Regions from separate parts of the Paenibacillus sp. FSL F4-0097 genome, predicted to be linked through region 1. Evidence: riboswitches for the same ligand, from Rfam matches in the RefSeq annotation. Region 1 holds a riboswitch; each other region holds the start of a gene.

The links. A riboswitch is a leader RNA that binds a small molecule or an ion and turns the genes downstream of it on or off. The one in region 1 is predicted to bind cyclic di-GMP.
Region 2: it holds a riboswitch for cyclic di-GMP, as region 1 does, so the genes downstream of both, MHH86_RS02365 (choice-of-anchor A family protein) here and MHH86_RS04730 (glycosyl hydrolase) in region 1, are expected to answer to the same signal.
Region 3: it holds a riboswitch for cyclic di-GMP, as region 1 does, so the genes downstream of both, MHH86_RS03160 (transglutaminase-like domain-containing protein) here and MHH86_RS04730 (glycosyl hydrolase) in region 1, are expected to answer to the same signal.
Region 4: it holds a riboswitch for cyclic di-GMP, as region 1 does, so the genes downstream of both, MHH86_RS30390 (NPCBM/NEW2 domain-containing protein) here and MHH86_RS04730 (glycosyl hydrolase) in region 1, are expected to answer to the same signal.

Annotation. Positions count from the first base shown of each region.
Region 1 covers NZ_CP151965.1:1,096,193-1,102,036, forward strand. Annotated here, with positions in the region: gene MHH86_RS04720 (UDP-glucose/GDP-mannose dehydrogenase family protein) at 1-1,010, shown strand, start outside; gene MHH86_RS04725 (sugar phosphate nucleotidyltransferase) at 1,696-3,069, shown strand; cyclic di-GMP riboswitch class I at 3,206-3,285, shown strand; gene MHH86_RS04730 (glycosyl hydrolase) at 3,298-4,848, shown strand; gene MHH86_RS04735 (glycosyl hydrolase) at 5,002-5,844, shown strand, end outside.
Region 2 covers NZ_CP151965.1:531,978-537,821, forward strand. Annotated here, with positions in the region: gene MHH86_RS02355 (ASCH domain-containing protein) at 157-570, shown strand; gene MHH86_RS02360 (hypothetical protein) at 768-1,265, opposite strand; cyclic di-GMP riboswitch class I at 1,656-1,746, shown strand; gene MHH86_RS02365 (choice-of-anchor A family protein) at 1,855-4,080, shown strand; gene MHH86_RS02370 (alpha/beta hydrolase) at 4,230-5,165, shown strand.
Region 3 covers NZ_CP151965.1:713,773-719,616, reverse strand. Annotated here, with positions in the region: rRNA gene MHH86_RS03165 (16S ribosomal RNA) at 214-1,769, opposite strand; gene MHH86_RS03160 (transglutaminase-like domain-containing protein) at 2,137-2,946, opposite strand; cyclic di-GMP riboswitch class I at 2,960-3,040, opposite strand; cyclic di-GMP riboswitch class I at 3,115-3,197, opposite strand; gene MHH86_RS03155 (class D sortase) at 3,311-3,976, opposite strand; gene MHH86_RS03150 (GtrA family protein) at 4,079-4,486, opposite strand; gene MHH86_RS03145 (glycosyltransferase family 2 protein) at 4,473-5,453, opposite strand; gene MHH86_RS03140 (phospholipid carrier-dependent glycosyltransferase) at 5,551-5,844, opposite strand, start outside.
Region 4 covers NZ_CP151965.1:6,774,460-6,780,303, reverse strand. Annotated here, with positions in the region: gene MHH86_RS30410 (leucine-rich repeat domain-containing protein) at 1-501, opposite strand, end outside; gene MHH86_RS30405 (Crp/Fnr family transcriptional regulator) at 637-1,320, shown strand; gene MHH86_RS30400 (EAL domain-containing protein) at 1,376-2,359, shown strand; gene MHH86_RS30395 (hypothetical protein) at 2,476-3,042, shown strand; cyclic di-GMP riboswitch class I at 3,200-3,286, shown strand; gene MHH86_RS30390 (NPCBM/NEW2 domain-containing protein) at 3,545-5,844, shown strand, end outside.

The DNA.
Region 1 (5,844 bases):
AAGGGCACAAAATTATAATGACTAAATCTACAGTTCCAGTAGGGACAAATGAGAAAATCTCCAAAATGATCTCTAGCCATACCCATCATCCTTTTGATATCGTGTCTGCACCTGAGTTTTTACGTGAAGGCTCAGCGATTCGCGATACCCTCCATCCCGACAGAATTGTCATTGGTCTTGATAATCCAGAGCTGGAACCAACTATGCGCGAGCTTCATAAGGGTTTCACAGAAAATGTATTTGTAACAGATATACGCAGTGCTGAAATGATCAAATATGCTTCGAATGCATTTTTGGCCACGAAGATTTCCTTTATTAATGAGATCGCCAATATTTGTGAAAAAGTGGGAGCTGATGTAACCGAGGTAGCACAAGGAATGGGTATGGACCAAAGAATCGGGTCATCCTTCCTGCAGGCTGGCATCGGTTATGGAGGCTCCTGTTTCCCGAAAGACACTAATGCGCTCATTCAAATTGCGGGCAACGTCGATTACGAATTCAAATTATTGAAATCTGTAGTCGAAGTGAATAAGGGACAACGCTTTATGATCATCTCCAAGCTGCATGAATCACTTGGCAGCCTGCGCGGTTCGACGATTGGGATATGGGGGCTTGCCTTTAAGCCTAATACTGATGATGTCCGCGAAGCTCCAGCCAGAGAGATTGTTGAGGCACTGGTGGCTGAGGGGGCAACAGTCAAACTATATGATCCAATCGCAGCTACAAATTTCAGGCAGCAATACGATCATCCGCAGCTTCGCTGGTGCCATCTGCCAGAGGAAGCGGCTGAGGGCAGCGATGCCGTCTGCCTCTTGACCGATTGGAGCCTGCTCAAGGAGATTGATCTGCATCAGCTGGCGAAAAGCATGCGTAATGGGGTATTGATCGATGGACGCAACGTGTATTCCAAGGAGCAAATCGAGGGTACCGGCCTCGTTTATCATTCTGTCGGCCGCCCGCAGATGGGCGGATTGAGCGGTTATTCTGCTAGTGTGGCTGGAGCGGTTTAATCTAAGTTATATTGATTGAACTTGTGATTTTTCTATTTAGGGATGAGCCGTGACTCCAGAGAATGTTTGGACTTCCAGCCGCTGTTGTCTGCAGATTTCCTGATTTTAACCGCTGATAGCGGTAGAAATCCGCAGACAAAGGCGGATGCTATTGCTCCTCCAGTTCCAAAATTCTCTTCCGCCACTTCGTTCCCTTATTTTAAGGTTCTAAGCAATTTATAAAGTTAGGTACTCTGATTATATACCGCAGTAGCAGTAGCATTTGTAGTTGTCATTGTCTCTGTCTCTGTGGTGGCAACTAGTCTTGCTCTTGTAGTTGCAGTTGTTCTTGCAGTTGTTCTTGCAGTTGCAGCTGCCTCCCCCGGAGCAGAAGCAAATCTTTAGAAAAACGTGCTCGCTTCCGGCTGGTACAGCCCGGTGCGCATGGATCATTGTTAAAAAGTAGTTGGTTAGGTTAAGAACGGAAAGGGAATTTGGAACTGTAGAAACGGAGTGTTCGCCCGAAAGATTTCCGTAGGAAAGCTAGCTTCGAAAGCATATGCTATCCTCGGATTTCTACCGCGAGAAGCGGTCCAATCAGGAAATCTGAGGATAACAGCGATCGGAAGTCCAAAATCCCTTGGAGTGGATTCTACCTAACAAAGACATAGCTTTTAATACATTCCATTCAAGGAGGGTTCATTCTATGAAAATGGTACTTCTATCAGGCGGTTCAGGTAAACGGTTATGGCCGTTGTCTAACGACTCACGTTCAAAGCAATTTCTAAAGGTACTTGAAAGCCCTCAAGGTGAACCAGAATCCATGGTACAACGTGTCTGGAGACAGCTGGAGGAAGCAGGGATGGCAGAATCATCTTATCTAGCCACCGGCCGCGGCCAAGTAGAAATGATACAAAGCCAACTGGGAAGTCATGTGCCGATTATCGTTGAACCGGAGCGTCGGGATACTTTTCCGGCTATCGCCTTAACAGCTACCTATCTTTATTCAGTGGCAGGTGTTTCTCCAGCGGAGACGGTAGCAATATTGCCTGTTGACCCTTATGTAGAAGCATCCTTTTTCGATACCATAGCTATGCTTGAGGGGACCATGCTGGAAAGTGGAGCAAATCTGGCACTAATGGGTGTTGTTCCTGAACATGCCTCAGAGAAATACGGATATATTATTCCTACCACTGAAGAGGCGGGGGGGAATGGTTTTATGAAGGTGAGTCACTTTCAAGAGAAACCAGACCGCATACAAGCAGAACAGCTCATCGAGCAAAATGCATTGTGGAATTGCGGAGTGTTTGCCTTCCGTTTAGGGTACTTGTTAGATATTTTGCAGCGTAAAGGGTTGCCTTTAGGATATGAAGAATTGCAGAAGCAGTATAAGCTATTGTCTTCCATCAGCTTTGATTATGAAGTGGTGGAGAAAGAAGAACATATTGTGGTGCAGCCGTATGATGGATTCTGGAAGGATCTTGGAACGTGGAATACGCTGACAGAGGAAATGAGCAGCAAGCATGTAGGAAAAGGTTTTGTGACGGCGGATTCTGAGGGGACTTGCTTGATTAATGAGCTGGACATTCCGATTACGGTAATTGGTGCGAAGGATCTGATCATTGCGGCTAGCCCGGATGGAATTCTAGTTACCCATAAAGCTGAGAGCCCACGGATTAAAGAAGTGCTGAAGACCTTTGAACAGAGACCGATGTACGAGGAACGCCGCTGGGGCCATTACAAAGTTATTGATTATGTGAAATATGATGAAGGCAATGAAGTGCTGACCAAACGGATTTTTATATCCGAGGGGAATAATATCAGCTATCAATTACATCGCAAGCGTAGTGAAATTTGGACAATCGTCAGCGGCGAAGCAAGTATTGTGCTGAATGAGAAAAAACATAATGTGAAGGCTGGGGACGTGGTACGTATACCGGAAGGAACGAAACACGCGATCCTTGCTTTGACGGATGTTGAGTTTATAGAGGTACAGACGGGGTCTGAATTAGTAGAAGAAGATAACATTCGTATTACTTTAGACTGGAATGATATAGAACTACAACAATTCATTTCATAGGTCTAACCTATCTATTTAACCAATTCAAAATTTCTTGAAACAGGTAAATTGACTCAATTATCAAAAAAAGTCATAAAAACACTAAATATATCATTAATTGTCGTCGATACTTACGGTAAGAGAGATTATTTCTCTTAAATTGAAAAGGCAAACCTATCGAAAGGTAGGGACGCAAAGCTATAGGGCCTTCGAAAGAGTGGCAGCCTGGCTACCGAAAGGGAGAATATTTTGAAAGCTTACCGTACGTATCGATTGTTTGGTGCATTTCTGTCACTCGTCCTGTTTCTGACTGCACTTCCGCTTGCTGTTGGGATTTCGCCGTCTATTGTCATAGCTGCTTCAAATTCTGGAACGCCAGTTACCCCAGGTGCCTCACCTGAAGCCGTAAAGCTGCTTAACTATTTTTACTCGATCTCAGGAAAAGGCATTATTGCTGGTCAACATGACTATTTAGAAAGTCCAGATGAAATTAACAATATGCTGAAGGGAACCAGCGGACAATATGCGGCTCTTCACGGTTATGAAATGGGTGCGATCAGTGGTCAGTCCGAAGCAACGATGGCTTGGCAACGTCAAAATGTGGTGAACAGCGCCATCAACTGGAATAAAGCGGGCGGGATCGTAGCTATGACTTTTCATGCTAACCTGCCGGGCACCTCTTATGACTGGGATAATGTGAAAAAAACACTCAGCCAGAGTGAGTTCGATAGTTACGTTACACCGGGTACCAAGCAATATAATAATCTGATCGCTGAGCTTGATAAGGTGGCAGTCTCTTTAAAAAGCTTGCGCGATGCCAATGTTCCGGTGCTTTGGAGACCCTATCATGAAATGAACGGGAACTGGTTCTGGTGGGGGAAGAAAAATAACTTTTCTAAACTATGGAATATAATGTATGACCGTTTTGTTAACGTTCATAAATTAAATAATTTGTTATGGGTATGGAGTCCGAATGCTCCCAATGTTTGGTCAGATCCTTATGCGCTAACTTATCCAGGTGCTGATAAAGTAGATATTCTGGCAGCAGATATATACGAAAATGATTACCAGCAAAAATACTATGACAGCTTGTTGAGTCTAGCCGCAGGCAAACCGATTGCGATCGGGGAGAATGGTGAAATGCCTAATCTGGAGAAGCTTCAGCAATCGCAAAGTAAATGGACGTATATGATGAGCTGGGGAAAAATGCTTTACGAAAATAACAGTGCAGACACAATCAAAACATTTATGAATAGCAACTACACCCTGACCAGAGATAAATTAAATACTGGTCTGGCACCGACACCTAGCGCCGCACCAGCGCCGGCACCTTCCGAAGAAGAGGGGGAGGCAGCAATTCCTCTCGCGAAGGGGCTTGCAGGAGAGTATTACAACAACATGTTGTTGTCGGGAGCAGCAGCTCTTAATAGAACTGATGCAATAATCGATTTCAATTGGCGGCAAGGCTCGCCGGATGCCTCCCTCGGGATTGATCGTTTCTCCATACGTTGGAGCGGTAAAATTAAGCCGTTATATAATGAGCAATATACATTTTACACTACCTCAGATGATGGTATCCGTGTCTGGGTGAATGGGGAATCCGTGATTGATAGTTGGACTAAGCAAAGTGGTACTGAGCGTAAGGGCACTATAACGCTGAAGGCTGGCCGGCTATACGATATCAAGGTGGAGTATTACGAGAATGAAGGCGATGCGAGAGTCCGCTTGATGTGGGAAAGTGCTAGTCAAGCTAAAGAGACAGTTCCAGCAAGTGCACTTTTTCTTCCGGATGTCTCCTGATTGATGAAAATTAAAGGTCGATCCTTAGTGGCTCTGCGTTATTGCAGAGCTACTAAGCTATAGTCCTCATTAGGTCAGAAGACGATTGTCCGATAACAGGTATGTTTATTTAGCACCTGTAGAGGCAGTACAGCTACCGAAAGGAGGATTTATTTGCGTAAATATTATAAGAAAAACAGATTGTTGTTTACTATGTTACCGGTGTTTATTATTTTTTCCTTGCTGCCTTGGGGAGAGGTTAAGAGTCTTCCGAAGGCTATGAGTGTTTCTTCCTCTTTACCTCCGGTTATACCCAGTAATCCATCGGCTTCTGAAGAGGCTAAGCAACTGCTGAGTAATTTGGTGAATCTACGTGGCAAAGGGATTTTGTCCGGCCAGCATGATTATCTAGAAAGCCCAGATGAACTGGTTCATAAGCTGAAGAATACTTCGGGACAAAATGCTGTTCTACATGGTTATGAATTAGGGGCGATTAATAATCAATCCGAAGGGACGATCGCAGAACAGCGGCAAGCAGTGATAGACAGTGCAATTGAATGGCATCACGAGGGTGGCATTGTAGCCATGACATTCCATCAGAGTTTGCCGGGAACATCTCCAGAATGGTCCAATGTAAACAGAAGTCTCAGTCAAGAGAAATTTAATGCTTATGTTACACCTGGGACAGCTCAGTATAAGAGGCTAATCTCAGATCTAGACGAGGTTGCTGGATATTTGGGACAATTGCGTGATGCCGGAGTTCCAGTCTTATGGCGACCTTACCATGAAATGAATGGCGGTTGGTTTTGGTGGGGGAAAAAGGACAATTTTTCAGAGCTTTGGAGTATTGTCTATGATCGTTTTGTAAACACACACAAGCTAAATAATCTACTGTGGGTATGGAATCCGAATGCGCCGAATGAATGGTCAGATCCTTATGCTGCATATTATCCCGGTGGGGATAAACTCGATGTTCTGGCTGCGGATATCTACAATAACGATTATAAGCAGTCCTAC
Region 2 (5,844 bases), 560 kb from region 1:
TGTTCTTATTTTTAGAGGCGATCAATCATGGAAATGAGTATCGACCAAACGGTTGGGATTATTTATCAAGTCAAGGAGAGCAAGATTACACAACGCGAGATCGAGATCCGTGGCATCCGTGACAAACGTCCAACATAAACAAAGGGGATAAATATCATGCGGTGTATAACAATACGGCAGCCTTGGGCGACCTTAATTGCTCTTGGTGAAAAAGAGTTTGAAACTCGTTCATGGAGAACAGCCTACCGCGGCGAGTTAGGCATCCATGCCGGAATGAGGATTGACAAAAAGATTTGTGAACAGGAACCGTACAAATCAGTATTGGCGAAACATGGCTATACAGCGAATAATTTGCCGACAGGAGCTATTATTGCTACAGGTCAGCTCGCGGGATGTTATGTGGTTACTCCAGAGGTGGATTTAAGGGAATGGATCAATGGGAACGAATATGATTTTGGCGACTATAGCGAAGGACGTTTTGCCTGGAAGCTTGAAGAGGTTCACTCACTGCGCCATCCAATTCCAGCCAAAGGTCGGCTAAGCTTGTGGGAGCATTCGGATCACTTCTGAACGGCGAATGATATTTTTAATGTAATTTTTATGTGCCTATCAGCTTTTTTTCAGGTTCGAGGTATATATTGAAGACACCAAACACCCCCCAGTGTTTTGTGGTATATCTCTCTCAGGTCTTGCCAACTCCCATGGTAAGGCCTATTTTTTTGTTCACTAATTGATTGGGGGGAGAGTAGAGCGGCTTCTATACAGCTTTATTTAATCTGATACTGTTCTTCGTAACTCTTAAAAGAGGAAATATCCAGCCCTAGGTATCTGCGCATATGGATGGCAGCCTGAGCCGCAACAATGTCATTCAACAGCAGCATTCGTTCGTGATAGCCACGACATATATACTTGGCTTCAATTCCCGTATTAAGTCTGTTTTGCTCATACACCTTGATTCCCCGTCTTCTCATTTCTGCACGAACATCCCTTAGATCTGTTGTAGCTACTGCAGCAGCTGTTCCAAGCACCTCCAGATAAGGGGCGGGTGTTCGTAAGTGTGTAGATAAAATGGCGGAGTCCCGTTCGAAAGCTGATAAAATCATCGGAAGCAATAAATAAGATTTCACCAGCATGTTGTCCCTGCTTTCTGCTCTATGCATGAATCTCATCACCTCTAATAGGAACGTATATTCGTATTCTACCCCGATATTCCAAAAATAATCAATGGTATTTCTAAACAGCTTATCAAATGTGATTAAATTCACAAGTAAATAACGAAGAATAAATTATATTAAAATTGTAATAATAAAAAATAATGTATCGGACGCACATAAAGGAGAATTATGATGGAAAAAGAGGGCAGCCTCCAGCGTGGATTGTTTTTTGGTTTAATTCTGAGTGTTCCCTTATGGATATCCATATTGGGCTATATACAGTTACTTTAAAATTTAATGAAAAACCTTATGCGAAGCGCCTTTAGGCGCTTTTTTTGTATGGTAATAATGAGGGGGATCATCGAAAGGAATTGATTGACAATTGTGGGTGTCGGGCGCTAAACTGTTATTAATTCAAAAAGTATTAAAAGTCATAGACGGTTATTGGAGAGAATGCTTCGGCTACCAGTTCTGGACTTGCAGTGTAATACATATATATAGTCATGATAATAGCAAACCGTCTGAAAGGGCGGGACGCAAAGTCCAGGAGTCTAAAGTGTCTTAAAGGCACAATGACCGTCCGACTGCCATGAGAAGGGAATTCCACTTCTTTTTGGCGGTCTTTTTTGTTGTTAGGTCCTTTAGAGTTTCTGGTAATTATTCTGATTAATATAAATCATAGTTTTAGGAGGTGTGCCATTTGAAAAGAAGAATAAGACCGTTACTCTCGCTTGTATTAGCTGGGATTTTGACGGTAGGTAGTGGGCTTTCCTCATTAGGAGCTGGAGTTGCTGGAGCTAGTAGTTCTTCTACATTGGGAATTGCAGGGGTCTACAACGTGTTTATTCTAGGGGATATAACAACGGTTTCGGATACGGAAGGAAGGTTTGCTGCTGGAGGTAACGTTAACTTAACCAACTATAGTGTTGGAGATAGGTTGACCGCTGCTGAGGTTTCCTTGACTGACACACTTGTTGTTGGAGGGAATCTTACTTTCAACGGAGGTACTGTTTATGGGAATATCGTGCACGGGGGAGATTTTTCAGGGAATGTAACGCTCCTCAAGGGAGGTACAAAAAGACAGGGGAGTACGATTGACTTTTCAGCCGTAGGTCAGTCTTTGAAGGACAAATCAGCAGAACTTGCAGCATTGCCGGCGAATGGAACAACAGTGTACCAATATGGCAGTCTTACCCTGACAGGTACAGATCCTGCGGTCAATGTTTTTAATGTTCCAGGAGATAACGTCTCTAATACCTATGGAATTACAATAAATGTTCCTTCAGGATCTACAGCAATTATTAATATTGATGGTTCTAACGTAAAAATGAAAAACTTCGGATTTCTACCTAATAACGTGTTGAATAGCAAGAAAATTTTGCTTAACTTTAGCCAAGCTGCGTATCTGGATATGGCAGGCATAGGTGTAATGGGAAGCATACTTGCCCCCTATGCTCATGTTGATTTTATTAATGGTCAGATTAACGGTACTTTAGTGGCGGCTTCACTCAAAGGGACTGGTGGTGGTGAATTTCACCACTATCCATACGATGGTGATGAACCTGGACCAACGCCGACACCAACGCCAACAGTGACACCAACGCCAACGCCAACAGTGACGCCAACGCCAACGCCGACAGTGACACCAACGCCAACGCCGACAGTGACACCAACGCCGACGCCAACACCAACACCAACACCAACGCCGACGCCAACAGTGACGCCGACGCCGACACCGACACCAACACCGACGCCAATACCAACGCCGACGCCAACAGTGACACCGACGCCGACAGTGACACCAACACCGACGCCAACACCAACGCCGACGCCAACAGTGACACCGACGCCGACACCGACACCAACACCGACGCCAATACCAACGCCGACGCCAACAGTGACACCGACGCCGACAGTGACACCAACGCCGACGCCAACAGTGACGCCGACACCAACACCAACGCCGACGCCAACAGTGACGCCGACGCCGACACCGACACCAACACCGACGCCAACAGTGACACCGACGCCGACAGTGACACCAACACCGACGCCGACAGTGACACCAACGCCGACAGTGACACCAACACCGACGCCGACAGTGACACCAACGCCGACGCCAACGCCAACAGTGACACCAACGCCGACGCCGACGCCAACGCCGACAGTGACGCCAACGCCGACACCAACACCGACGCCGACGCCAACAGTGACGCCGACGCCAACACCAATACCGACGCCGACGCCAACAGTGACACCGACGCTAACACCGACGCCAACGCCGACAGTGACACCAACGCCGACGCCAACGCCAACACCAACGCCGACGCCAACAGTGACGCCGACACCAACGCCAACGCCTGAAGCAACACCGACACCGACAGTAACACCAGAAGCAACACCGACACCGACGGTAACGCCAGAGGTAACACCGACACCGACGGTAACGCCTGAAGCAACACCGACACCGACAGTAACACCAGAAGCAACACCGACACCGACGGTAACGCCAGAGGTAACACCAACTCCAGAGGTAACACCAACGTCGACACCAGAGACTTCGGTGTTCCCGACACCAACGCCATCATCCGTAATTGGCACTATAGTTCTTGCAGAAGATCCTGTGCCGCTTGGGCCTGTAGCTTCGCCGACACCAGCGCCAGTACCAACACCGTCGAATAGCACAGAAGTACTTGTTGATGATGATGAGATCCCATTAGGTCCGGTACCGGCAGTGACACCAACGCCAACGCCAACACCTGATGAAATCATCGTAGTGGACGATACGATCCCATTAGGTAAGCCACCTGTGAAGGAATTGCCAAAAACGGGTGAATCAAGTCCTGCACCTTACTATGTAGCAGGTTTAGGTTTTGCACTTATCGGATTATTAATGAGAACCAAGTTCTCCAAAAAGAATAAATAATAAACGGTAGAGCACAACATAGAGTCGCTTTCGGGGGGTGTCCCGATGGCGGCTCTATTTGTATGTCATGATTGCGATAGTTTGGTGCATTCTAAGTAGATGGTATACTCTTGTTGCAAAAGAAATGAAGAGGGGATGGCGAAGGCGAATTGATATGGTTCATTATTAGCGCTGTAATCATCATAGGGATTCTAATCTATGTGGGATTTTTCTTCTATGGTATTGCTATTAAACGAGCACCAAAGGTATTTCTAAGTAATAATCCTAATCTGAAGGCTGATCCTCCGGTTGCCGGAGCTTCTTGGGGGGAGGGGAAAGATTGGGTCTCTCGCCAGAGCTTCGAGAATATTGAGATCATATCTGCAGATGGACTTAAACTAAGAGGTTTCTTACTCCAATCTAATCGTGCTGCGGGACGCACAGCCATTCTAGCCCACGGTTATTCAGGTAAAGCAAAGGATATGGGGGCGTACGCCAAAATCTACTACGAGAACTTAGGCTTTAACATCCTAATTCCCGATGCAAGGGGGCATGGAGATAGCGCAGGGGATTACATTGGTTTTGGTTGGCCGGAACGAAAAGATTATTTGCAATGGATTGAATACATGATTAAAAAGACTGGGTCTAGTGCTCAAATTGTGCTTCACGGTGTTTCTATGGGCGGTGCTACAGTGCTAATGACCTCAGGGGAAGATCTTCCGCCGCAGGTAAAAGCTATTGTTGCGGACTGCGCTTATACCTCAGTAAAAGCACAATTATCTTACCAACTACGACGCATGTATCGTTTGCCAAGTTTCCCTTTCGTTCAAAGTGCAAGTCTAATCACCCGCTTGAAGGCGGGGTATGGTTTTGGTGAAGCCTCTACATTAAAACAAGTGCGGAAAGCGAAGGTTCCGATTCTTTTTATTCATGGGGATGCGGATAACTTTGTACCTTTTGCTATGATGAATGAATTGTATGAGGCATGCCAGAGTCCAAAAGAGAGGCTCATAGTGCCGCAAGCGGGGCATGGATTGTCTTATGATACGGATAAGGCGGGGTATATAGATGTAGTAACAGCTTTTGTAAGCCGATATGTAAAATAAGTCCTGAACGTAGACAGCGCCCGATATCCGCTAGGTAGCGGTTATCGGGCGCCTATATTTTTCCACACATGACGTAGTCCTTGAATAAGGATCGTACCGTCATGCTTTCTCGTTATATTCATCCCCCGCCGTTCGTGAATAACGGGTGTCTTGATTCCTTGTTATTTCCAGCAGCCGTGTGGCGAGAATAATCCTTCCAATACGACAAAAGCCCTACCTCTCTTTTGCCCTTGCGGCTCCATTGACCGCGCCAGTGTGAATCGGAATGCTATATTTCGAATTTAATCTCATAAAAAGGAAGAGTACTGCAAGAAAACATAAAGCCTCTTTGTCCAAAATGCCGATGTGTATAATAGTCGGCCTGACATCTTCTTGGTGGGGATATTCAATATATCGAAAAACAAATACCATATAAATATAACACACTATTGTTTAAAAGGCAAATATAATAATGAATTCCAAGATAAGGTTTATTTGATTCTAGAGAGAAACAAACCTCGATAGGGAGCGCTTAGATTTCGAAAGTAACTTAAATTGGGTTAATTGTGAATTATTCCGGAAAAGCTAGTAAACCAGAGGAGATGGGCGATCTCGGTGCAAATGGGCTAAAATGTAAGTTGGATATTTTTGCAAACGCTACAAACTACAACTGAAAATGCCAGAGACGAAGGGCTTGTGT
Region 3 (5,844 bases), 380 kb from region 1:
ATCTCACTAATAACATTTACTTGTTTGCACAAGTTGCTAAAAGATGTTCTAAAACGCAAATTCGTTTCGGTATCCAGTTTTCAAGGATCAAGTCTTACTTGAGAGCTTAAACTCTCAAAACTGAGCAACGAGTGAGTAACAGGCCTAAACCTGAGTTTTGGAAGCTGAGCTTCCGATTTGAATGTCCTCATTGCAGAGAACGATTCTCCATAGAAAGGAGGTGATCCAGCCGCACCTTCCGATACGGCTACCTTGTTACGACTTCACCCCAATCATCTACCCCACCTTCGGCGGCTGGCTCCCTTGCGGGTTACCCCACCGACTTCGGGTGTTGTAAACTCTCGTGGTGTGACGGGCGGTGTGTACAAGACCCGGGAACGTATTCACCGCGGCATGCTGATCCGCGATTACTAGCAATTCCGACTTCATGCAGGCGAGTTGCAGCCTGCAATCCGAACTGAGACCGGCTTTGATGGGATTGGCTCCACCTCGCGGCTTCGCTTCCCGTTGTACCGGCCATTGTAGTACGTGTGTAGCCCAGGTCATAAGGGGCATGATGATTTGACGTCATCCCCACCTTCCTCCGGTTTGTCACCGGCAGTCACTCTAGAGTGCCCAGCTTAACCTGCTGGCAACTAAAGTTAAGGGTTGCGCTCGTTGCGGGACTTAACCCAACATCTCACGACACGAGCTGACGACAACCATGCACCACCTGTCTCCTCTGTCCCGAAGGCCGCTGCTATCTCTAGCAGATTCAGAGGGATGTCAAGACCTGGTAAGGTTCTTCGCGTTGCTTCGAATTAAACCACATACTCCACTGCTTGTGCGGGTCCCCGTCAATTCCTTTGAGTTTCAGTCTTGCGACCGTACTCCCCAGGCGGAGTGCTTACTGTGTTAACCGGCACCAAGGGTATCGAAACCCCTAACACCTAGCACTCATCGTTTACGGCGTGGACTACCAGGGTATCTAATCCTGTTTGCTCCCCACGCTTTCGCGCCTCAGCGTCAGTTACAGCCCAGAAAGTCGCCTTCGCCACTGGTGTTCCTCCACATATCTACGCATTTCACCGCTACACGTGGAATTCCACTTTCCTCTTCTGTACTCAAGCCACCCAGTTTCCAGTGCGACCTCAGGTTGAGCCCAAGGTTTAAACACCAGACTTAAATAGCCGCCTGCGCGCGCTTTACGCCCAATAATTCCGGACAACGCTTGCCCCCTACGTATTACCGCGGCTGCTGGCACGTAGTTAGCCGGGGCTTTCTTCTCAGGTACCGTCACTCCGGTAGCAGTTACTCTACCGGACGTTCTTCCCTGGCAACAGAGCTTTACGATCCGAAAACCTTCATCACTCACGCGGCGTTGCTCCGTCAGGCTTTCGCCCATTGCGGAAGATTCCCTACTGCTGCCTCCCGTAGGAGTCTGGGCCGTGTCTCAGTCCCAGTGTGGCCGTTCACCCTCTCAGGTCGGCTACGCATCGTCGCCTTGGTGGGCCGTTACCCCACCAACTAGCTAATGCGCCGCAGGCCCATCCCTCAGTGACAGATTGCTCCGTCTTTCATTCTTCTCTCAGGAGAAAAAAGAAATTATCCGGTATTAGCTACCGTTTCCGGTAGTTATCCCAGTCTGAAGGGCAGGTTGCCTACGTGTTACTCACCCGTCCGCCGCTAAGTTATTTTGAAAGCAAGCTTTCAAAATAACTCCGCTCGACTTGCATGTATTAGGCACGCCGCCAGCGTTCGTCCTGAGCCAGGATCAAACTCTCCAATTAGTATTGAAAAGAGCGATATGCTCATTTTGAAACATCTGACGAGAAAATTAATTCTCTAATTTTGGATATCACTTACGTGATTTCCTACTCACTCGTTGTTCAGTTTTCAAAGATCAAGTTCTCGTTGACGCCGTTTAATGTCTCAGCAGCAACTCTTATAATATATCATGTTGTTTTCAGAAATGCAAGCTTTATTTTTCGAAGCTTTTTATCAGCCTCGTTTGTATCGCCTGTACGCTGTCTAACAACGCTTACCTATAATACCCCAACTATTAATAGAAAAGCAACCCCTAATATAAAAATAAACAACTAGCTTAATAATTAAGCTAGTTGTTTATTTAATAGAGTTATGTTTATAGCAACGAATTTAATAGTATTTTGCCGCAGTATATTTGCTTGAGGCTTTAATTAAATCGGTTTTCTTATCACTCTTTGCAAGTCCTGCATCCACTGTAGTATCAATGGTAACCCACTTCCCATTAAGCAACACTTCGTTCCAGGCATGATATTGCGTAACGTAGCTTGTATTCCCCATTACCAACTTAGCAGGAACATCTACACTCCGCAGCATTGCGGCAAAAAGAGAAGCGTAATCATAGCAAATCCCTTTTTTAGTAGTCAATGTCTTATCGATGCTTGGAATATAATCAGTAGTTACACTATTAGCAAGAGAGTAATCATATTGTACATTCGCAACTACATAGTTATAGATCGCTTTAACTTTCTCTTCGTCTGTTGTTTTGCCTTGTACTAATTGTTTAGCTTTGACAATCGCTTTATCAGAAGAACTCCATTTCACATTCTGTACGGAGCCCAAATATACGGAATTCGAGTCACTCATGGTTACGTCTACTACTTCGGAATATAACGCTTTATATTTATTGCCGGTTGTATTCTCCAGAACAGAAACCTTATAAGTCCCATTTCCTTGTTGCAAAGGGAAGTCCTCAGCTTGTCCAGAAGCATACAAGTTATATGTATAGCTGCTGTTATCTTTGGTGATCATGAGTTTGATTCTTTTATCTTTCGGAATATCATAGTTAATACCAATAACACCTTGAGCCACTTTGGATGTAATCAGCCAGCTGGCATCTGCACTTGCAGCTTGAGCTGTACTTATCGGAACTGAAGTCATTAGGACGAATAACGCCACCAGCATAAAATAAACCTTTTTCACGGATAAAACTCCTTTCGGTAGCTGGCTGCCATCCTTTCGGGAAGGCCCTTTAGCTTTGCGTCCCTACCTTTCGATAGGTTTGCCGTTATCGTATAAGCTCTATCTGTTCTAGCTTTACTAGATATAATTGATAGAATCCATTTGAAACAAACAAAAAAAGCCTCTTCATTCGGTAGCTGGCTGCCATCCTTTCGGGAAAAGGCCCTTTAGCTTTGCGTCCCTACCTTTCGGAAGGTTTGCCGTTATCGTGTTTAGCTTTCATAGTATAATACTATCATATTTATAGTTGTGAACAAGACCTAATTTACTAGATTACCCATTATTTTATAAATATCTCCCGGTATTTGTGTTTTCTTGTCATTCACTATTCTCCTTTTGTTAATTTGGCATGAACAATCAGCCGATGCGTTGGATTCACTAGCGGATCACATGTAATCAGAGTAAGAATCTTATCCTTGTCATTCCCGTCAAGAACGGAGACATCACTCGGATCTACAACAGAAATATCGTATACCTCATAGTTAAACACCTGATCACTAGTCTTTACCGTGATAACATCCCCCACAACAACCTCATTCAATCTGTTAAACAAACGACCCGTAGTTCTAGCCCGATGCGCCGCGATTGCAGCATTTCCGATCTCTCCAAGGGGTGCCGTTTCTTTCATATGGGCTGCAGCATGTTTCATATTAGCTTTTGTAGCCCCTTCTAATACAGGCAGCTTCAAATCAATCTTACCGATTTCAATTAGTGCGATTACTTTGCCACCGACCTCAATCTCCGGTTCAGGCTTTTCTGTCTCTTGGGGTTGGGGCTGTGCCTGAGCATCCAGAACCGATTCCTCTGCTAACAGCTGAGTAACTTCAGCATACCTGCTCTTCAAATCTGGCTGGGGAGTACTATCGGCAGTGCTTAGTTCAGCCGTTTCTAATAACTTCTCCTGCTGCCTGTCGTTGTACCATTCGTTAGCTGTCGGATATAACATGATAAGTATCCCAGCCAGTATGAGTAGATAGGAGAATTTACGCAATGTTATTCACCTCCGTATATTGTTTCTATGGTTATATACAAATCAAGCAGAAACAGCTACTTGCCTTTAAGCATAGCAACTCCTTCTGCCTGAAATTAATGTTTAAAATACCCATTTACGACTTCCAAAGAAATTGATGATCACCGTGATAAATGTAACCAGCACCTTTGAGATCAAGACTTGAATACCTAGTCTGTCTGTCAACAGATGCATTAGCAGCAGTGATATTCCGAGCACTACCAGATTCAGCACGATAAACTTGACCAGCTGCACGCGGTCGAAGCCTTCTTTATTCCCCCGGTTGCGATCACGAAAGGTTACTTTTTTATTCAAAATAAAGCTATTCGCCGTACCTGCACTATAGGAGATCACCTGCGCCAATGCGTATACCATCCCTAGTGAATTCAACAATGTGAAAATCACAAAATCAATAAGCGTATTGAGCAAACCTACGGCATTAAATTTAAGGAACTGTATGAATGCAGCACGCAAGTTCTTATCTGACATCATTGTGGTCCTTCCGGCGGTCCAGTTGTTCTTCGTTCTGGTAGCCTTTAGTCTCACTAACAATGTATAGCGGTCTATCTTTAGACTCGTCATAAATCCGTCCGATATACTCCCCAATCACACCTAACAGCATCAGAACGATACCGTTAAAGAGCAGATTGACGCCTACAATGGAAGCCCAGCCCGGAACCGTCCAGGAGGTGAAAAATATCTTTTGAAACAAGACGAAAAATAAATAGAGAAAGCTAGAGAATGAAAGGAAGAATCCAATATACGTAGCAATCTTAAGCGGCTTATGTGAAAAAGAGGTGATGCCATCTAACGCAAAACGAATCATTTTCTTCAGCGGATATTTGGTTTCTCCGGCAAAACGTTCTTCCCGTTCATATTCCACCATAGTCTGCTTGAAGCCAACCCAGCTCACCAAACCTCGGACATAGCGGTTCTTTTCTTTAAGTCCCCGCAGGACATCACATACCTTACGGTCAATAAGACGGAAATCGCCTGTATCCGTAGGAATATCCACACTTGTCATACTGCTGAGCAGGCGGTAAAAAAGCTTCGCGGTGACCTTTTTGAACATCGTTTCTCCGTGGCGCTTCAGGCGTTTCGCATATACAACGTCGTAGCCCTCTTTCCACTTCTCGATCATTTGCAAAATGACCTCCGGAGGATCCTGAAGATCAGCGTCAATAACAACAACCGCTTGACCTTCGGCATAGTCCATGCCAGCTGTAATCGCTACCTGATGTCCGAAATTACGCGAGAAGTCAATCAGCTTGACATGCTCGTCTCGTTCACAGATCTCCCGAATCATCTGGGCGGAACGATCACGACTGCCGTCATTGACGAAGACCAGCTCATAAGTATCGCCGCACTCGTCCATTACTTTTTTCAAACGTTCATAAGTATGGCTAATTACTTGCTCCTCATTGAACATGGGTACAATCACACTATATCTGGCTTTCACCTTTATTCCTCCTACAAGCTTTTTGGAGCGTTACATCCATCTACACTTCATAATAACGCTGCATGCATAAACTTATTTTATAGATTTTTATTAAATCCTAGAAAACCCAAGTAGGGAACCAACGCAGCATATCTTTCACGTAATCTCCACTGACCTGCATCCCTGACAGTACCGGGTAGAAAGCGATAAAGAGCAGCAAAGCAACGGCTACATAGACATACTGTACGTAACGGGCCTCAGGGAATTTACTATCCAGCAACTTCATTATATATACAATACCAAGAATCATAAATGGTACCATAGCAAAATAATGGTAAATAAATGTTTCTCTTGGGACAAGCATCCACGGAACATATTGCGAGAAGAAGGCGATCCAGATCATGTAGAGGTT
Region 4 (5,844 bases), 1.3 Mb from region 1:
GAGATGGATCTCTCTTAGCCCTTTTATTTGTGTGATCGAATCAGGTAAACATTCTAGCTGATTATAATAAAGCCGCAATTCAATCAGACTGCTCATTTCGCCTATACGGGCAGGCAATTGCTTGAGATGATTATCTGTTACGTTCAGATACTTAAGTTTCTGGAGAATACAGAGCTGCTCCGGCAGCTGTTCGAACTGATTATTGCTTAGGTATAGAAAAGAATCCAACCCCTGCAATCCGCCAATGCTCTCCGGCAACACCTTCAGCCGATTATGGCCTAAATCCAGCATTCTTAGGTGAACTAAGCGACCGATGTTCTCGGATAACTGTTCGATTTCATTGCCCGCATAATTAAGTACCTCTAATTCGTCATGAAGGAAGAGCTGATCGGGAATCTCTTTAATATGATTGTTGTACATGCTCAGTTCTAGTAGCGGATTGCTCTCAAACACGACATCTGGCGTTTCAATAAGTCCTTTTCCGTCAAAATTATATTTCATGAATGGATCTCCTTTGTAATTTGTATTGGCATCAAGCCTATGTGACAACGTTACGATAGAATATAACAGGATGATGATTTATTATCAGTATGTTGGCATACAAAACTATGGAATCTGTTAGAAAGGAATAATGAGATGGAAGCTTCTTTTTGGACTGGCACTCGCTTTTTTCAAGGTTTACCCTCGGAGAAGATCGAGGCGGTCTCAGGATTATTCACTTATAAGGCATATTCTAAGGGGACCCTGGTGTTTGCAGAATCAGATCCGGGGGATTATGCCTACATTATCTATTCGGGGATTATAAGGGTGTACGCTACCACGAAAGGGAAAGAGCATACCGTAGATCTTTTTGGAAAAGGCGATTTCTTTGGCGATCTGGAAGTGATCCATCCCTCCAATATAAGAGTGCTGTCTGCGGTGGCTATGAATGATACTGTATTATTTGAGATTAAACATGAGCTTTTTAAGCAGATGCTTGCCGATTACCCGTTGATTAAGGAGCAATTGATGCTGCTGCAAATGGACCGTTTATTTTTATCGAATCGGTTATTACATGAAATGAAATTTCATGATGCGAGAGCGCGTGCGATATTTACGCTGAGAAGACTATACCAAAGATTTGGAGTAGAGGAGCAAGGCAAACAGAGGATTGATCTTCGATTGACCCATCAGCAGTTCGCGGATATGATCGGAACGTTAAGGGAGACGGCTACCCTTGTGCTTAAAGATCTGCAAGAGCAAAAGATTATTGAGATTCAACATCAGCAGATCACCGTGTTAGACGCGACATATTTACTGGAGTATACGGATTTCGATTGAGAAGAGCCGTTCCGGGATCTTTTTCAGAGAATCGATTATTAAAGGGGTTATGAATATGGCTTGTAATCATTGTGTAGTAAGAGAGCTGAATTTTCAAATCAAGCCTCATGGTGAGCTTAATCTTAGGGTTTTACCTAAGGTTATTCATCACTTGAGTAGAAGTAATACGATACATAAGGTAGAAGAAAATGTGATTACGATTAAGGAAGCTGAAGCGCGAGATCTTCTAGATTTCTGTAACGATCATATGGAGTCCGGGAAAATTGAATTTCGTATAGATGACCAAGCATGGAGACCTCTATCCGAGATGTCTACTGTAATGGATATGAAGTGGATTGATGAGGTTATCACTAAGGGTCTTGTTACTTGTTACTTCCAACCGATTGTGAACGTAAGGGAAGAGATTTTTGCATACGAGCTTTTATCGAGATTTAAAAAAGAAGATGGATCCCTTATCTATCCTAATGAGATCTTTGCGGCAGCACGGAATCGTGGGCGTTTATATGCTTTAGACCGGTTATGTAGAATGACTGCCGTAAAATATGCTGCGCCCTTAAATAAAAAAACGTTTATTAATTTTATCCCTACATCAATTTACGCTCCAGAGTTCTGCTTAAGATCAACGGTTGAATTGGCTAATCAATTAGGTGTCGATCCCTCTCTTTTTGTCTTTGAAGTTGTTGAAACGGAGAAAGTGGATGATCTCGCTCATTTGAAAGCTATTTTGACATATTACAAGGACCGGGGATTTGAATACGCTTTAGATGATGTTGGGGAAGGCTTCAGCACAATCGAGATGTTATTGGAGCTTAAACCTCATTACATGAAGTTAGATATGAAATATGTTCAAGGCGTGTCCAGTGATCCGAACAAACAGAAAATAGCTAAACAATTTTTAGAAAAGGCTTTAGAAATCCAATCTGTTCCTTTAGCAGAAGGTGTGGAGTTTAGAGAGGACTTTGAATGGCTTAAGCAGAGTGGTTATCAGTTGTTTCAGGGATATTTATTTGGAAAGCCTGATCCTATTCCCAAACAGTAATCCTAATGAGTATATATCGGTCCAGAGGATGAGATGAATTTCAGGTCAGAGTCTGAGTACAGCCAACCCCCGGGGTTGTATAATTTAGGTAATTTGAAAAGGGGGACGGGATGGATATGAAATGGCATCAATTTGTAACGCGCTGGGCGGATTCTAGGGGCTTTGATGGACGAGAAATTGATTATCAATGGCCTTCTCCCTCATTTCCGGTCATCAGTATTCGTAGTAATTTAGGGCGATACTCAGGTCAAAAGTATGGTCATGGAAGTAAACCCCGTGTAAAGACAGCTGTTGGTTTAATCGCTATTGGAGATGTAGCTGTCGGATTGATTTCCATAGGTGCGATAAGCGTGGGCGTACTTTCCTTAGGAGCAATATCACTGGGAATGTGGTTAGCGATTGGAGCAATAGCACTTAGCTGGCTTGGCTTCGCAGTGGGAGCGATTGCGATTGCAGGAGTGGCTGTAGGAGCGATCGCAATCGCGGAAAAAGCGTTGGGGGCCATCGCCATAGGGGATACGGCGTTTGGTGCGATAGCGATAGGCAGGATCGCTGGGGGTGCCATAGCTATCGGACAATGGGCATATGGTGTAATCGCAGTTGGCGAACATGGTTTCGGATTAATTCCCATCACGGGCGATGTGTGGAATTGGTTCCGGCGTTTGTTCGGATCGGGGAGTTAATTAGACCTCCAGTCCTAAAGGATCCCATTCTCTTCCGGGATAGTCGATAAATAATATCTATCACATGAGAAAAACTAATTGCAATTACCTATACTCATTTCATACCAATTAATCATGCGATCAGATCTAGGCTTATGTTACTCTTTGAATGTATTCGAAACTTCATAGGCAAACCTATGGAAATGTAGGGACGCAAAGCTATAGGGACTAAGGTTATCATAACTATTGTCAGCCAGCTGCCAAAGAGTGTGTAACGCTTTTTGTTAAAATATAAGAAAGTATAAGTTATACACCTATACTTAATATCTTATATTTCTCGCTTAAACGCTTACCGTCCTTATAAGGACGCCGAAGGCGTTTATGCTTGTTAAGGTTTAATAAAAATTAAGTCTTAATTTTTAGGCGACTTTATACGCAATCAAGCTACTCTTTTGGGGTAGTTTTTTTTGTGCCCATTTTTGGGCACTGGAGAGATTCATATGACATCTGGGGGTAAGAAGAGATGAAGAAAATGATTGCGATCGCTACATCGGCGGCCATGTTGGCCAGTTTTTCGAGTGAGGCAGGTTATGCTTTAGCAAGTGAGGCAAGCAAGGTAAATGTAACAAAAACAGTGGCGCAAAGTAAGGTTAACTTATTAAGCAACGCCTCGGTTATTCCGTTTGAGCTGTACGGCAAGGATGCTCTAAATGCCTATAATGAGGTTTTTAGAATGAATCCAGCAAATATTAAATCCATCACAAATAACGGTGGCAACTACTCAGGCTCGCCTATAGCTAAGGCTATGGATGGGGATATGAGCACGCATTGGGAGACTGGCAAACCGAATAGTTCAACGTTTACGAATGAGGTTGTGTTTGTTTTCAATGAGTCCACTGAATTAAATAGAATGGTATACGCGGCTAGGCAATCCGGTGCGAAAGGTAAAGGTTTTGCTCAAGAATTTGATATCTACGGCTCCACTACCGATGCGGGTGATTTTACGCTCGTGTCTTCTGGAGAATATACAGGCTCAACCGGTGATGTAGTGGAGATTCAGTTCGCACCTACGGCTTTTAAGAGACTTAAATTTGTCTTCAAAAAAGCGAACCAAGATTGGGCGAGTGCGGCTGAGTTTTCTTTTTATAAAGAGGATAGTGTCTCTGCTAAAATGAAAAAATTATTTACAGATGATACCTTGAGCCAAGTTAGTGCTGCCTTTAATACGACAGAGAAATTAACAGCTTTAGAGAATGAAGTGCAGGCACATCCACTGTATGCGCAGTTTAAAGAAGAGATAGAGAATGCAAAGATCCTTTTGAAGAACCATCAGGTAGAGGCAACGGCAGCCAAGGTTTCGAAGCTAAAAGGGTATGGAACAGCCTATGAAAATGCCTATAGCCAAGCTTATAGAATGCCGAATGCAAACGTATCAAAAGTAACGGTGAACGGTGGAAGCTACCCAGGTACGAAGCCTGAATATATGCTGGATGACCAGCCCACTACGCATTGGGAAACGAACAAAAACAATGATGCAAGCTTCACGAATGAAGTCGTGTTTGAACTAGCGCAAGCGGAAGTGCTGGACAGAGTGGCTTTTTTGGCTAGAGATAACCGCAAAGGATTCCCAGAGGCTTTTGAAATCTATGCATCAGAGACGAGTAAAGGAGAGACCTTCCAACTTGTATCTAGCGGAACCGCGATTAGTACCAATGACTTTCTGGAATTTAAATTCGAACCGACGAAGTTTAAAAGATTAAAATTTAAGTTCACAAAGGCTAATATCAACAGACCTTTTGCGGCTGAATTTAGATTTTATACAGAAGATAAAGTAAGCGAAGCTGTAAATGGTATTTTCACAGATGGAACGATGAGTGCGGTTGTGCCTGCTTATAATAGCGTCGAAGCAATCAACGAATTAGAAGAAGCGGCAAAAGTACATCCGCTCTATCCAATCCTGAAAGATTCTTTGGATTTAGCTAAGAGGCTAGTGAATGGTGAAGTTGAAACCGAAGGCACCATCATTGAGGCGGAACAACGTGGAGATATGAAAAAGCATGCGCAGGAAAACCTGAGAATTGGTTTTGGTACGAACAACCAGCCTACAGGTCTCGTTGCAATGCCTGGAGATACGATCAACGTTTATGTGGATGCAGCTTCTAACGATAAGCTACCTTCTTTAGTCTTTTCTCAACAAGAGGCCGCTTGGAATGTTTGGGCTAGAGGTGTGCAATTGCGTCCAGGTAAGAACATTATAACCGTTCCTGAATTTGCTATGAATAGTTATTATGCACATGAAGTGACTAAGGGCGGCACCGTTTATATCGTAAATCCCTATACAGCAGAGGAACAAGGGAAAGCGCCATTGATCCGCTTCGAAGGTTTAGAAAAGATTCCTTTTATGACCAAGACCACGGATCCAGAACAATTCAAAACCTTCTTAATCACATACAAACAAAGACTAGACGAAGATAAAGCGGCTCATCCAAATGTTCAAGATCGTAAACTCATAGATGTGGTAGAACTGGCCAGCGATCATGTTATTTTCACAGGAACGGCGACGGAGGCGTACAACAAATATATTACGCAAGGAAATAACCCGCTGGACACCGTAACTGGGTATGACACCTGGATGAAGAGTATTTTTGCCTTCTATGGCCTGGATGGCAGTAGCGAGATTCATGATGCCAAGCTAATTCGTGAGAATATTCGCTTGATGCAGCCTTATGGTGCGATGTATGCAGCGGGAGATCATACAGGGATCCAACTTGGAACAGTAGGAACCATGTTAGGTGATTTTAACAAAGCTTATCCGGGCTGGGG